3 regions of the Burkholderia sp. F1 genome follow, and region 2 is predicted to be linked to each of the others. Evidence: predicted binding sites of a transcription regulator. Region 2 holds the regulator's gene; each other region holds the start of a gene.
The links. Region 2 encodes sigma-54, which starts transcription at its own class of promoters, with help from an activator protein. Its sites were predicted from a motif close to TGGCANGNAANCTGCTTT; they were not measured.

Region 1 (4,092 bases), 780 kb from region 2:
CGACAACCCGCGCGGGAACTCGGCGAGCATCACCGCGCGCACGCGCTCGCACACTTCGTGGATGTTCACGTCGCCGACGATGTGCGGATGCCGGTGCGGCTCGAGCAGCCGGTCGACGAGCGTCTGCAGGCGATCGGACTCCTTGATGATGACCTGCGTGTATTCGCGCAGCTCGCCGCGCTCGCGCTCGCCAAGCTCGAATTCGAGCAGCTGCGCGGCGCCGCGAATCCCGCCGAGCGGGTTCTTGATCTCGTGCGCGAGGTTGCGGATCAGCTGCTTGTTGACCGCGGTCAGGTCGTGGATGCGCTCCTCGCGGTCGGTGCGCGACTGGCGCTCGTTCTCGAACAGCTCGACGAGCACGAAATCCGGCGCGCTCTCGAGAAAGCCAACGATCGCATGCACATGCAGCGGCTCGCGGCCGGGCCGGTCGAGCACGGTGTCGAGGTGCGTCGCGTGAAAGCGTTCCTCGCCGATCGCGGTGATCGTCGACGCGAGCTCGTTCGCGTTCGGGAAGATCTCGCCCCACGGCCGCTGCGCGAGCTGGCGGCGCGAGATGTCGAGCATCGCCTCCGCGGACGGATTCGCGAACGCGATCTTCAACGTCTTGCGGTCGAGCACCAGCACGACCGTCGGCAGCGCCTCCAGCCCGGCGAGCAGCCCCGAACGCGCGAGCCGCTCGTCATCCGACAGACGCTCAGGCTGCCCCGTCTTCGCCTTGATCAGATTCTTCAGAACCATCTTGCGTGCTTATCGAGCCCAGGATGCGCAAAAATTGTGAATGCCGCGGAACAAAAAAGGGACGGCTGGGCGCCGTCCCCTTTTCAGATTCCGCTGCTCGCGCCGGGAGTTGCGCGGCGCAAGCGAACCGGCGCGGCGGCGCTTCGCCCGCTGAAGCGTCGAAGCGCCATCGCCGCTTACAGCGAGTAGTACATCTCGAACTCGATCGGATGCGTCGTCATGCGGAACTTCGCGAGCTCCTGCTCCTTCAGAGCGAGGTACGCATCGATCATGCCGTCCGTGAACACGCCGCCGCGCGTCAGGAACTCGCGATCCTGGTCGAGCGCTTCGAGCGCCTGGTCGAGGCCCGCGCAGACGGTCGGGATCTTTGCATCCTCTTCCGGCGGCAGGTCGTACAGGTTCTTGTCGGCGGCTTCGCCCGGATGGATCTTGTTCTGGATGCCGTCGAGACCGGCCATCATCAGCGCCGTGAAGCACAGGTACGGGTTCGCCATCGGGTCCGGGAAGCGCGTTTCGATGCGGCGGCCCTTCGGGTTCGACACGTGCGGAATGCGGATCGACGCCGAACGGTTGCGTGCCGAATAGGCCAGCTTGACCGGTGCCTCGAAGTGCGGAACCAGACGCTTGTACGAGTTCGTCGTCGGGTTCGTGATCGCGTTCAGCGCGCGGGCGTGCTTGATGATGCCGCCGATGTAGAACAGCGCCAGTTCCGACAGGCCGGCGTAGCCGTTGCCCGCGAACAGGTTCTGGCCGTCCTTCCAGATCGACTGGTGAACGTGCATGCCCGAACCGTTGTCGCCGACGACCGGCTTCGGCATGAACGTCGCCGTCTTGCCGTACGAGTGCGCGACGTTGTGGATGATGTACTTCGACCACTGCGTCCAGTCGGCGCGCTGCACGAGCGTCGAGAACTTCGTGCCGATTTCGTTCTGGCCCTGGCCCGCCACTTCGTGGTGGTGCACTTCGACCGGGATGCCGAGCTGTTCGAGCAGCAGGCACATTTCCGAACGCATGTCCTGGAACGTGTCGACCGGCGCGACCGGGAAGTAGCCGCCCTTCGTGCCCGGACGGTGGCCCGTGTTGCCGCCTTCGAATTCCTTGGCCGACGACCACGGCGCTTCTTCCGAGTTGATCTTCACGAAGCAGCCCGACATGTCCGTGTTCCACTGGACCGAGTCGAAAATGAAGAATTCCGGCTCCGGACCGAAGAAGGCCGTGTCGCCGATACCCGTGCTCTTCAGGTACGCTTCGCCGCGCTTCGCGAGCGAACGCGGGTCGCGCTCGTAGCCCTTGCCGTCGGCCGGCTCGACCACGTCGCAGGTCAGCACCAGCGTCGACTCTTCATAGAACGGGTCGACGAACGCGGCGGTCGGATCCGGCATGAGCAGCATGTCCGACGCCTCGATGCCCTTCCAGCCAGCGATCGACGAGCCGTCGAACGCGTGACCGCTCTCGAACTTGTCTTCGTCAAACGCCGACACCGGCACCGACACGTGCTGCTCCTTGCCGCGCGTATCGGTGAAGCGGAAATCGACAAACTTGACGTCCTCGTCCTTCACGAGCTGCATGACGTCGGCGACGGTTTTACTCATAACCTCTTCTCCTGATTGAACAATACCGGCGGACTGGGACCGCCTCGTTTATCGAGCTGCTCGGAGCTTGGCTTTGGCGCAGCGTGCCCCGATTCGACCGAATTCAATAAAGCAGCTTCCGTGCCATGCATGCGCGGGATGGTCGCGAAGCGCGCCGTGGCGCGCCGCGACGAGGCTTCGCCGCGCAATTTCAGGGCCTTGCCGGTTCATCGCAGGCACCTCGATGGTGCGCTTCACCGTACCCGGCACCTCGAATGGACCATTATGGTGCATTTCACGCATTTTGCACCATTTTGGTGAGCACGCGCGCCGTGCGCGGGCCGCGTGGCGCACGCACATCGCGCGGCAGGCAGCGCGCTAGAATATTTGTTTGACCGATAGGGAGACCTCCTGCCATGAGTACGCTCGAACAGCTTTACGCGAAGGCCGACGAACGCCGCGCCCAAGGCGCGCTGAACTATGCCGGCGCGCTGCTGCCGGCCGAGGCATTCGAACTGCTGCAGCTCGACCCGTCGGCACGCCTCGTGGACGTGCGCACCCGCGCCGAGCTGGACTGGGTCGGCCGCCCGCTCGTCGGCGACGGCCAGTACCTGCATCTCGAATGGACCCGCTACCCGGGCGGCGTGCCGAATGCCGAATTCGTCGACCAGCTGAAGGCGGCTGTCGAACCCGGCGCACCGGTGCTGTTCCTGTGCCGCAGCGCCGCGCGCTCGAAACTCGCCGCGCTCGCCGCCACGCAGGCCGGCTACACGAAGGCGTTCGACCTGCTCGAAGGCTTCGAGGGCGCGAAGGACGCCGAAGGCCACCGCAAGACGGTCGAAGGCTGGTGCTTCCGGAAACTGCCGTGGATCGGCGCCTGACGGCGCACGCGCACCGCCTGCGTCATCGTCGAGCCGGGCGATGACATCCCGATGACGGGCCGCCTTGTGAACGACTGCGGCCCGTTGCGTTGGCGCGGCCGGCGCTTACGTGCGCGTCGCGTCAGGCTCGACGATATCGCCGCCGAGCAGGTGCACGCCTTCGCGCAGCTTCACGTACGCGGCCGCGACCGCTTCCGGCTCGCCCTTCACGCCGAGGTCGATATGGCGGCGCGCGTAGATCCCGCCCCGCTCCGCGTCGCCGACGCTCGGCAGGCTGAACACCCGCACGCCCGGAAAATCGCGCTCGATCTTCTCCATCAGCGGCGTGAGCGTCGATTCCGGCAGCTCGAACACGTACAGCGAGCGCTCCGCGTGCGGCGTCGCGTGATGCAGGTGCGCATAGCGCGTGTCGAGCACCCATTCGATCATCGGCCACGCCATCACCGGGAAGCCCGGCACGAAGTGGACGTCGCCGACCGAGAAGCCCGGAATCCGGTTGTAGCCGTTCGGGATGATCGCCGCGCCGCGCGGAAACACGCCCATGTTGAGCCGGTGCCGGTTTTCCGGCGAGTCGAAATCGATCGGCTGGTCCGGGTCGGTGTGCATCTCGCGGATGCGCTCCTGAATCAGCAGCTTCGCATCCGGATGCAGCTCGAGCGGCACGCCAAGCGCCGCGGCCGCGCACTGGCGCGTGTGGTCGTCCGGCGTCGCGCCGATGCCGCCCGTCGAGAACACGATGTCGCCCGCCGCGAACGCGCGGGCGAGCGTCGCGGTGATCCGCGCCGGATCGTCGCCGACGTACTCGGCCCAGTCGAGCGCGAGGCCGCGCGCGCCGAGCAGCTCGATGAGCTTCGCGAGATGCTTGTCCTGCCGGCGACCGGAAAGGATTTCGTCGCCGATGA
Region 2 (4,092 bases):
GAAGCAGGTCACCATCGCGACCGGCAACGTCGTGATCACGAAGGGCACGATCATCATCAAGGGTGATCGCGTCGAAGTGCGGCAGGATCCGGAAGGCTATCAGTACGCGACCTCATACGGCAGCGGCAAGAAGCACGCGTCGTTCCGCCAGAAGCGCGAAGGGCTCGACGAATACATCGACGGCGACTCGGAACGCATCGACTACGACGGCAAGCAGGACCTGACGACCCTCACGACCGCCGCGACCGTGCGCCGCCTGCAGGGCACGTCGACGATCGCCGACACCGTGCACGGCAGCGTGGTCACCTACGACGGCCAGCGCGACTTCTACACCGCGCGCGGCGGCAAGGACGTCGCGGCGCCGGGCAACCCGAACGGCCGCGTGCGCGCGATGCTGTCGCCGCGCAGCGGCGGCCCCGCCCCGCTGAACGGCGCGCCGGCCAAGCTGGCGCCGTCGACCACGATCCAGGGGGCGCCGGGCCAATGAATGCGTTACCGAACCGCCAGCCGGCCGGCACCAGCAGCTCGCTCGTCGTCCGCAACCTGAAGAAGCGCTACGGCTCGCGCACGGTCGTCAAGGACGTGTCGCTCGACGTGAAGAGCGGCGAAGTCGTCGGCCTGCTCGGCCCGAACGGCGCCGGCAAGACCACGTCGTTCTACATGATCGTCGGGCTCGTGCCGCTCGACGCGGGCGAGATCTCGCTGAACGGCAGCTCGATCAGCCTGCTGCCGATCCACAAGCGCGCGTCGCTGGGGCTGTCGTACCTGCCGCAGGAAGCGTCGGTGTTCCGCAAGCTGACCGTCGAGGAGAACATCCGCGCGGTGCTCGAGCTGCAGCACGACGACGGCGGCAAGCGCCTGTCGAAGGACGCGATCGCGTCGCGCACCGAGGCGCTGCTCGACGAGCTGCAGATCGGCCACTTGCGCGAGAATCCGGCGCTGTCGCTGTCCGGCGGCGAACGTCGCCGTGTCGAGATCGCGCGCGCGCTCGCGACCAACCCGAGCTTCATCCTGCTCGACGAGCCGTTCGCGGGCGTCGACCCGATCGCGGTGCTCGAGATCCAGAAGATCGTCAAGTTCCTGAAGCAGCGCAACATCGGCGTGCTGATCACGGACCACAACGTCCGCGAAACGCTCGGCATCTGCGACCACGCGTACATCATCAGCGACGGCACCGTGCTCGCCGCCGGCGCGCCGAGCGAAATCATCGAGAACGAAAGCGTGCGCCGCGTCTATCTCGGCGAACATTTCCGCATGTAACCCGTTGTCGAGAACGCGCCCCGCCCGGTCACGCCGCGCGGGGCCGCGCCCCGTTTTACAGTCCCGTTCGCGGTCCATTCCCGGCAGGACTGACGCCGCGCGTAATCGCGGATGGCTCAAGGCGCCTGGGTCGTGGCAAACTCCCGGTATGACTCCCTCCCTGCCATGAAAGCCAGCCTTCAACTCCGCCTGTCGCAACACCTGGCGCTGACGCCGCAACTGCAGCAGTCGATCCGGCTCCTGCAGCTGTCGACGCTCGAACTGCAACAGGAAGTGGCGATGGCGGTCGCCCAGAATCCGCTGCTCGAGAGCGACGACGAATGGATCGCGAGCCCGCTGCGCGTTGCCGCGGATGGTTCGCTGATCGCGCAGACGCCGCCCGCGTCGAACCCCGAGCCGATGGCGGCCACGAACGGCGCCGGCCAGACCGGCGAGCGCACCGAACGCGACGAGCCGGCCGCTGCGGACGACTATGACGGCTACGCGTCCGGCGACAGCGACGGCCCGCAATGGAACCTCGACGAATTCGGCCGCGCGAGCGGCGCGTCAGATGACGACGACCTGCCGCCGCTGCAGGTCCAGGAAGCGGCGACGTCGTTGCGCGACCACCTGTCCGCGCAGCTGCGCGTCACGCAGGCCGGGCCGCGCGACCGCGCGCTCGTGATGTTCCTGATCGAATCGCTCGACGACGACGGCTACCTGACCGCAACGCTCGACGAGGTGCTCGCCGACCTGCCGCCCGAACTCGAAGTCGATTGCGACGAACTGAACGCCGCGCTCGCGCTGCTGCACAGCTTCGACCCGGCCGGGGTCGGGGCCCGCTCGGCGTCCGAGTGCCTGAAGCTGCAGCTGCTGCGGCTCGATCCGTCCCCGACGCGCACGCTCGCGCTCGAGATCGTGTCGCAATATCTCGAGCTGCTCGCCGCGCGCGACTTCACGCGGTTGCGCAAGCACCTGAAGGCGAACGACGACGCGCTGCGCGACGCGCACGCGCTGATCCGCTCGCTGGAGCCGTTCCCCGGCGCCGCGTACGGCAAGGCCGAAGCGGACTACGTCGTGCCCGACATCATCGTGAAGAAGGTCGGCCAGGGCTGGCAGGCGGAGTTGAATCCCGAAGTCGTGCCGCGCCTGCGGATCAACAATCTCTACGCGAACATCCTGCGCAACAGCCGCGGCGATCCGTCCGCGGGTTCGCTCAAGCAGCAGCTGCAGGAAGCGCGCTGGCTGATCAAGAATATCCAGCAGCGGTTCGACACGATCCTGCGAGTTGCACAGGCTATTGTCGAACGTCAGAAGAATTTCTTTGCGCACGGCGAAATCGCCATGCGCCCCTTGGTTTTGCGGGAAATAGCTGATACGCTGGGCCTACACGAGTCGACTGTCAGCCGTGTGACAACCGGGAAGTACATGCTGACCCCGTTCGGGACGCTTGAATTTAAGTACTTCTTCGGATCTCACGTCTCGACCGACACAGGTGGCGCCGCATCGTCGACTGCCATCCGTGCCCTCATCAAGCAACTGATAGGAGCCGAAGACCCAAAATCGCCTCTTTCGGACAGCCGAATTGCCGAACTGCTGGCAGAACAAGGCTTCGTGGTCGCGCGCCGCACGGTTGCCAAGTATCGCGAAGCCCTCAAGATCCCGGCAGTAAATCTGCGCAAGTCTCTTTAAGCCTGCTGCCTGCCCGGCGGCAGGCGTGTTCCGGCCACCGCGCATACGGGGAACTGGCCGGGCGACCTGTCCGCCATCTGCCGCACCGTGCGGCACGGGCATGTCGACCGGAGCGCCGCCTCGATGCGGCCGCGTGGTCACTCGCTTGGAGAAGCACTATGAACCTGAAGATCAGTGGACATCATCTCGAAGTCACGCCTGCAATTCGCGAATACGTGATCACCAAGCTGGACCGGGTGCTACGGCATAGCGATCAGGTGATCGATGGCACTGTGATCCTCTCGGTCGACAACCACAAGGAAAAGGACAAGCAGCAACGCGCGGAAATCAATCTGCATCTGAAGGGCAAGGATATCTTCGTCGAAAGCGCAAACGGCAACCTGTACGCAGCAATCGACCTGCTGATCGACAAGCTGGACCGCCAGGTCGTGAAGCACATGGAGCGCCTGCAAACGCATGCGCATGATCCGATCAAGCTTCAGCCGGCGGTCGAGCAGTTCGAACAGATCGAAGTGCCGCCGCAATAACCTGCCATGCCGCATCGCCACGCCGCCCGGTTCGCCGGGCGGTTTTTTTTGTGTCCGGCGCAGCGCCGCCCGCATCCGCGCCACGCTCGCGCCCGTGTTCTATAATGCTTCGGTTATTGCCGGGGGGCGTTGGGTACGGTCGCCGTGCCTTGCAGGTCTCCATCGCCTAACGCCTTGATATTGCCAAACATGGAAAATCAGTCTGCCGCCGCGAGGAGACCCCAGGCCGCCCTATCGCCTGCCAACATGAATCGCCTAGCCAAAATCCTGCCCCTAGAGAACGTCGTCATCGACCTCTCCGTCACCAGCAAGAAACGCGTCTTCGAACAAGCCGGGCTGATCTTCGAGAATCAGAACGGCATCGCCCGCAGCACCGTCACGGACAACCTGTTCGCGCGCGAGCGCCTCGGCTCGACCGGGCTCGGCGAAGGCGTCGCGATTCCGCACGGGCGCATCAAGGGCCTCAAGCATCCACTCGCCGCGTTCGTGCGGCTCGCCGATCCGATTCCGTTCGAGGCGCCCGACGGCCAGCCCGTTTCGCTCCTGATCTTCCTGCTCGTTCCCGAGCAAGCCACCCAGCAGCATCTCGAGATCCTGTCGGAAATCGCACAGCTGCTGTCCGACCGCGATGCGC
Region 3 (4,092 bases), 1.4 Mb from region 2:
CACGTTCGGGGCAATGCGTTTGTCGAGGGTGCGCATGAGTCGAAATCGTCAGAACAGGAAATAGCGCTGCGCCATCGGCAGCACCGCGGCCGGCTCGCAGGTGAGGAGCTGGCCGTCGGCGATCACGTCGTAGGTTTCCGGATCGACGCTGATCGCGGGCCGCCACGCGTTGTGGATCATGTCGGCCTTCGTCACGTTGCGGCAGTTGCGCACCGGCACGATGCGCTTCGCGAGCCCGTAGCGCTCGGCGATGCCGGCGTCGGCCGCCATCTGCGACACGAACGTCAGCGACGTGCGCGCGAGCGCGCCGCCGCGCGTCGCGAACATCTCGCGATAGTGGACGGGCTGCGGCGTCGGGATCGACGCGTTCGGGTCGCCCATCTGCGCCATCGCGATCATCCCGCCCTTCAGGATCATCGTCGGCTTGATGCCGAAGAACGCCGGTTCCCACAGCACGAGGTCCGCCCACTTGCCGGGCTCGATCGAGCCGACCTCGTGCGCGATCCCGTGCGTGAGCGCCGGGTTGATCGTGTACTTCGCGACGTAGCGCTTCGCGCGGAAGTTGTCGTGGCGCGCGTTGTCCTCCGGCAGCGCGCCGCGCTGCACCTTCATCTTGTGCGCGGTCTGCCAGGTGCGGATGATCACCTCGCCGACGCGGCCCATCGCCTGCGAGTCGGACGACAGCATCGACAGCGCGCCGAGGTCGTGCAGGATGTCCTCGGCCGCGATCGTCTCGCGGCGGATGCGCGACTCGGCGAACGCGAGATCCTCGGCGATCGACGGATCGAGGTGATGGCACACCATCAGCATGTCGAGGTGCTCGTCGAGCGTGTTGATCGTGTACGGGCGCGTCGGGTTGGTCGACGACGGCAGCACGTTCGCCTCGCCGCACACCTTCAGGATGTCGGGCGCATGGCCGCCGCCCGCGCCTTCGGTGTGATACGTGTGGATCGTGCGGCCCTTGAACGCGGCGACCGTCGATTCGACGAAGCCGGCTTCGTTCAGCGTGTCGGTGTGGATCGCGACCTGCGTGTCGGTGTCGTCCGCGACCGACAGGCAGTTGTCGATCGCGGCGGGCGTCGTGCCCCAGTCCTCGTGCAGCTTCAGCCCGATCGCGCCGGCGGCGATCTGCTCGACGAGCGGCTGCGGCAGGCTCGCGTTGCCCTTGCCGAGAAAGCCGAGGTTGATCGGCCAGCCGTCGGCCGCCTGCAGCATCCGCTCCATGTGCCACGGGCCCGGCGTGCAGGTGGTCGCGTTGGTGCCGGTCGCGGGCCCCGTGCCGCCGCCGAGCATCGTCGTGACGCCGGAAGCCAGCGCCTCGTCGATCTGCTGCGGGCTGATGAAGTGGATGTGCGTGTCGATGCCGCCCGCGGTCACGATCAGCCCTTCGCCGGCGATCACTTCGGTCGCCGCGCCGATCGCGATCGTCACGCCCGGCTGGATGTCGGGATTGCCGGCCTTGCCGATCGCGGCGATGCGGCCGTGCTTGATCGCGATGTCGGCCTTCACGATGCCCCAGTGATCGAGGATCACCGCGTTCGTGATCACCGTATCGGGCACGTCGGCGGCGACGCGCTGCGACTGGCCCATCCCGTCGCGGATCACCTTCCCGCCGCCGAATTTCACTTCCTCGCCGTAGATCGTGCAGTCGCGTTCGATCTCGATCAGCAGCTCGGTATCGGCGAGACGGATGCGGTCGCCCGTCGTCGGCCCGAACATCTCCGCGTACGCGCGGCGGCTCAAGCGTAGTGTCATGTCGTGCTGTTCCTGAAGAGCGGCCCCATTACCTTGCCCTGAAAACCGTAGACGGCACGGTCGCCCGCGAGCTCGACGAGCTCGACCGTGCGCGTCTGGCCCGGCTCGAAGCGCACCGCGGTGCCGGCCGCGATGTTGAGCCGGAAGCCGCGCGCGGCCGCGCGATCGAACGACAGCGCGTCGTTGACTTCGTGGAAGTGATAGTGCGAGCCGACCTGCACCGGCCGGTCGCCGGTGTTCGCGACCGTCAGCGTGAGCGTCGCGCGGCCCGCGTTCAGCTCGTGCTCGCCGTCGTCGGTGAGGATTTCGCCGGGAATCATGCTGGGTGCCTCAGGGAATCGGATGGTGGACCGTGACGAGCTTCGTGCCGTCCGGAAAGGTCGCTTCGACCTGGATGTCGGGAATCATCTCGGGCACGCCGTCCATCACGTCGTCGCGCGTGAGCAGCGTCGTGCCGTAGTGCATCACCTCGGCGACGGTCCGGCCGTCGCGCGCGGCTTCCATCAGCGCGGCGGTGATGAACGCGACCGCCTCCGGATAGTTGAGCTTGAGGCCGCGCGCACGGCGGCGCTCGGCCAGCAGCGCTGCCGTGAAGATCAGCAGCTTGTCTTTTTCGCGGGGAGTCAGTTTCATGAAGGCAAGCGTTCAGGAAAACGTAATTATTTCTCGGTGCACTGCTGCCGTGCAGAAGCGCGATTCATCGTAGCACCGCATCATCCGGCGTGCCGTGCGTATCGGATATGTAAGGAGCAAGCAGCGTGCCATGCACGCGGAACGGCGCCGGATGCGCGTTCGTGGTGCGCGGTGCATGAGCGGTGTGCGGCGCCGGGTGCAGCGCTGCGCCGAAATGGGGCGTTAAGGCGGGCGGGATCAGGTCTGCCAGAGCCGCAGCGGCCGCGCGGCGACGCCGTGCACGATCGGGCGCAGATGCAGCCAGCAGTCGACGAAGTGCCGTTGCAGCGCCTCCATCGACACCGCGAGCGCGCGCACGAGCACGACGCCCGGCGTCACGCAGGTCGCGCCCGCGCGCAGCATGGCGTCGAACGGCATCCGTTCGGCGAGCGATTCCGCGAGCGCGGCGTCGCACGCGGCGCCGATCGCCCACAGCGTGCCGTAGGCCGGGAAGCCCGCGAGCGCCTGCGGCGCGCCGCGCAGCGCGTCGTCGGCTTCGAGCAGCGCGCGCTCGGTCCACAGCGGCCGGCCGGCGGCGTCGACGATGGCCGACGTCGATGCGACGCGGCCCGCCGACCATGCTTCGCCGGCCGCTTGCCGGCCGAGTTGCGTCGCGTCCCAGCCGAGCGCGCTCGCTCCTGCGCCGAGCGTCAGCGTGAAGTCGAGCGATGCGTGCGCCGAGTCGAAGAACAGGTTGTTCTGCGGCAGCCAGTCGAGCTTCGCGTGGTCGCCGAGCACGATGCCGATGCGCTGCGTCGCGTCGAGGCCGTTCGACTTGTACCACTTGGTCGCGCCGGGCGTCGTCAGCACCGCGTGCGTGCCGTCGCCGAGCGCGATGTCGAGGTCGAGCCGGTCGCCGCCCGCGACGCCGCCCGGCGGATGGACGATCACCGCGTGGCAGATCGCGTCGCCTTCCGGATACAGCGGCCGCTGCACGCGCAGCGGGCCGTCGTGCAGGCGGTGGACGAGCGTGGTGCGCGCGCCGTGCCGCTCGAAGCCGAGTTCGAGACGGGCGCGCCATGACTTGGCGACGGCGGGGCGGGACAGCGACACGTGGGAATCGGGGGCGGACATCGGCGGAAAGCGGGCGCGGGGAACGTGGATGCTACCGGAACAATAATCCCTCTGCCGCAACCGCGATCCGGCGCCGCTTGCTACACGGCGATCAACTCCCGCACGCCATTGCTTTCCATGTCCCGCGCATCGCCGCCCGCGACGATCTCCCCGCGGCTCATCACCCAGTAATGGTCGGCGATCGAGCGCGCGAAATCGTAATACTGTTCGACGAGCAGCACCGTCATCTTCGTTTCGTCGACGAGCTGCCGCAGCGTGCGGCCGATGTCCTGGATGATCGACGGCTGGATGCCCTCGGTCGGCTCGTCGAGGATCAGCAACTGTGGTTCGCTCATCAGCGCGCGGCCGATCGCAAGCTGCTGCTGCTGGCCGCCCGACAGGTCGCCGCCGCGCCGCGCGCGCATGTCCTTCAGCACCGGAAACAGGTCGTAGATGCGGTCCGGCACTTTCGACGGCGCGCGTCGGCTCGCCGCGCCGACGAGCAGGTTCTCCTCGACGGTGAGGCGCGGAAAGATGTCGCGGCCCTGCGGCACGTAGGCGAGCCCGGCCGCGACGCGCGCATACGGTGGCAGCGCGCCGAGCGTCGCGCCG

Region 1: a site for sigma-54 is predicted at 2,439-2,456, ahead of glnA (type I glutamate--ammonia ligase). Genes of this name have one in related genera too.
Region 3: a site for sigma-54 is predicted at 2,502-2,519, ahead of ACFIMZ_RS04850 (urease subunit gamma). Genes of this name have one in related genera too.

Annotation. Positions count from the first base shown of each region.
Region 1 is NZ_CP172421.1:2,825,851-2,829,942, forward strand. Features, by position in the region: gene glnL (nitrogen regulation protein NR(II)) at 1-738, opposite strand, end outside; gene glnA (type I glutamate--ammonia ligase) at 915-2,330, opposite strand; gene ACFIMZ_RS13335 (rhodanese-like domain-containing protein) at 2,726-3,190, shown strand; gene ACFIMZ_RS13340 (competence/damage-inducible protein A) at 3,296-4,092, opposite strand, start outside.
Region 2 is NZ_CP172421.1:3,602,913-3,607,004, forward strand. Features, by position in the region: gene lptA (lipopolysaccharide transport periplasmic protein LptA) at 1-487, shown strand, start outside; gene lptB (LPS export ABC transporter ATP-binding protein) at 484-1,260, shown strand; gene ACFIMZ_RS16990 (RNA polymerase factor sigma-54) at 1,426-2,931, shown strand; gene hpf (ribosome hibernation-promoting factor, HPF/YfiA family) at 3,090-3,458, shown strand; gene ACFIMZ_RS17000 (PTS sugar transporter subunit IIA) at 3,648-4,092, shown strand, end outside.
Region 3 is NZ_CP172421.1:1,001,673-1,005,764, forward strand. Features, by position in the region: gene ureE (urease accessory protein UreE) at 1-36, opposite strand, end outside; gene ureC (urease subunit alpha) at 49-1,755, opposite strand; gene ACFIMZ_RS04845 (urease subunit beta) at 1,752-2,075, opposite strand; gene ACFIMZ_RS04850 (urease subunit gamma) at 2,086-2,388, opposite strand; gene ACFIMZ_RS04855 (urease accessory protein UreD) at 2,626-3,501, opposite strand; gene urtE (urea ABC transporter ATP-binding subunit UrtE) at 3,582-4,092, opposite strand, start outside.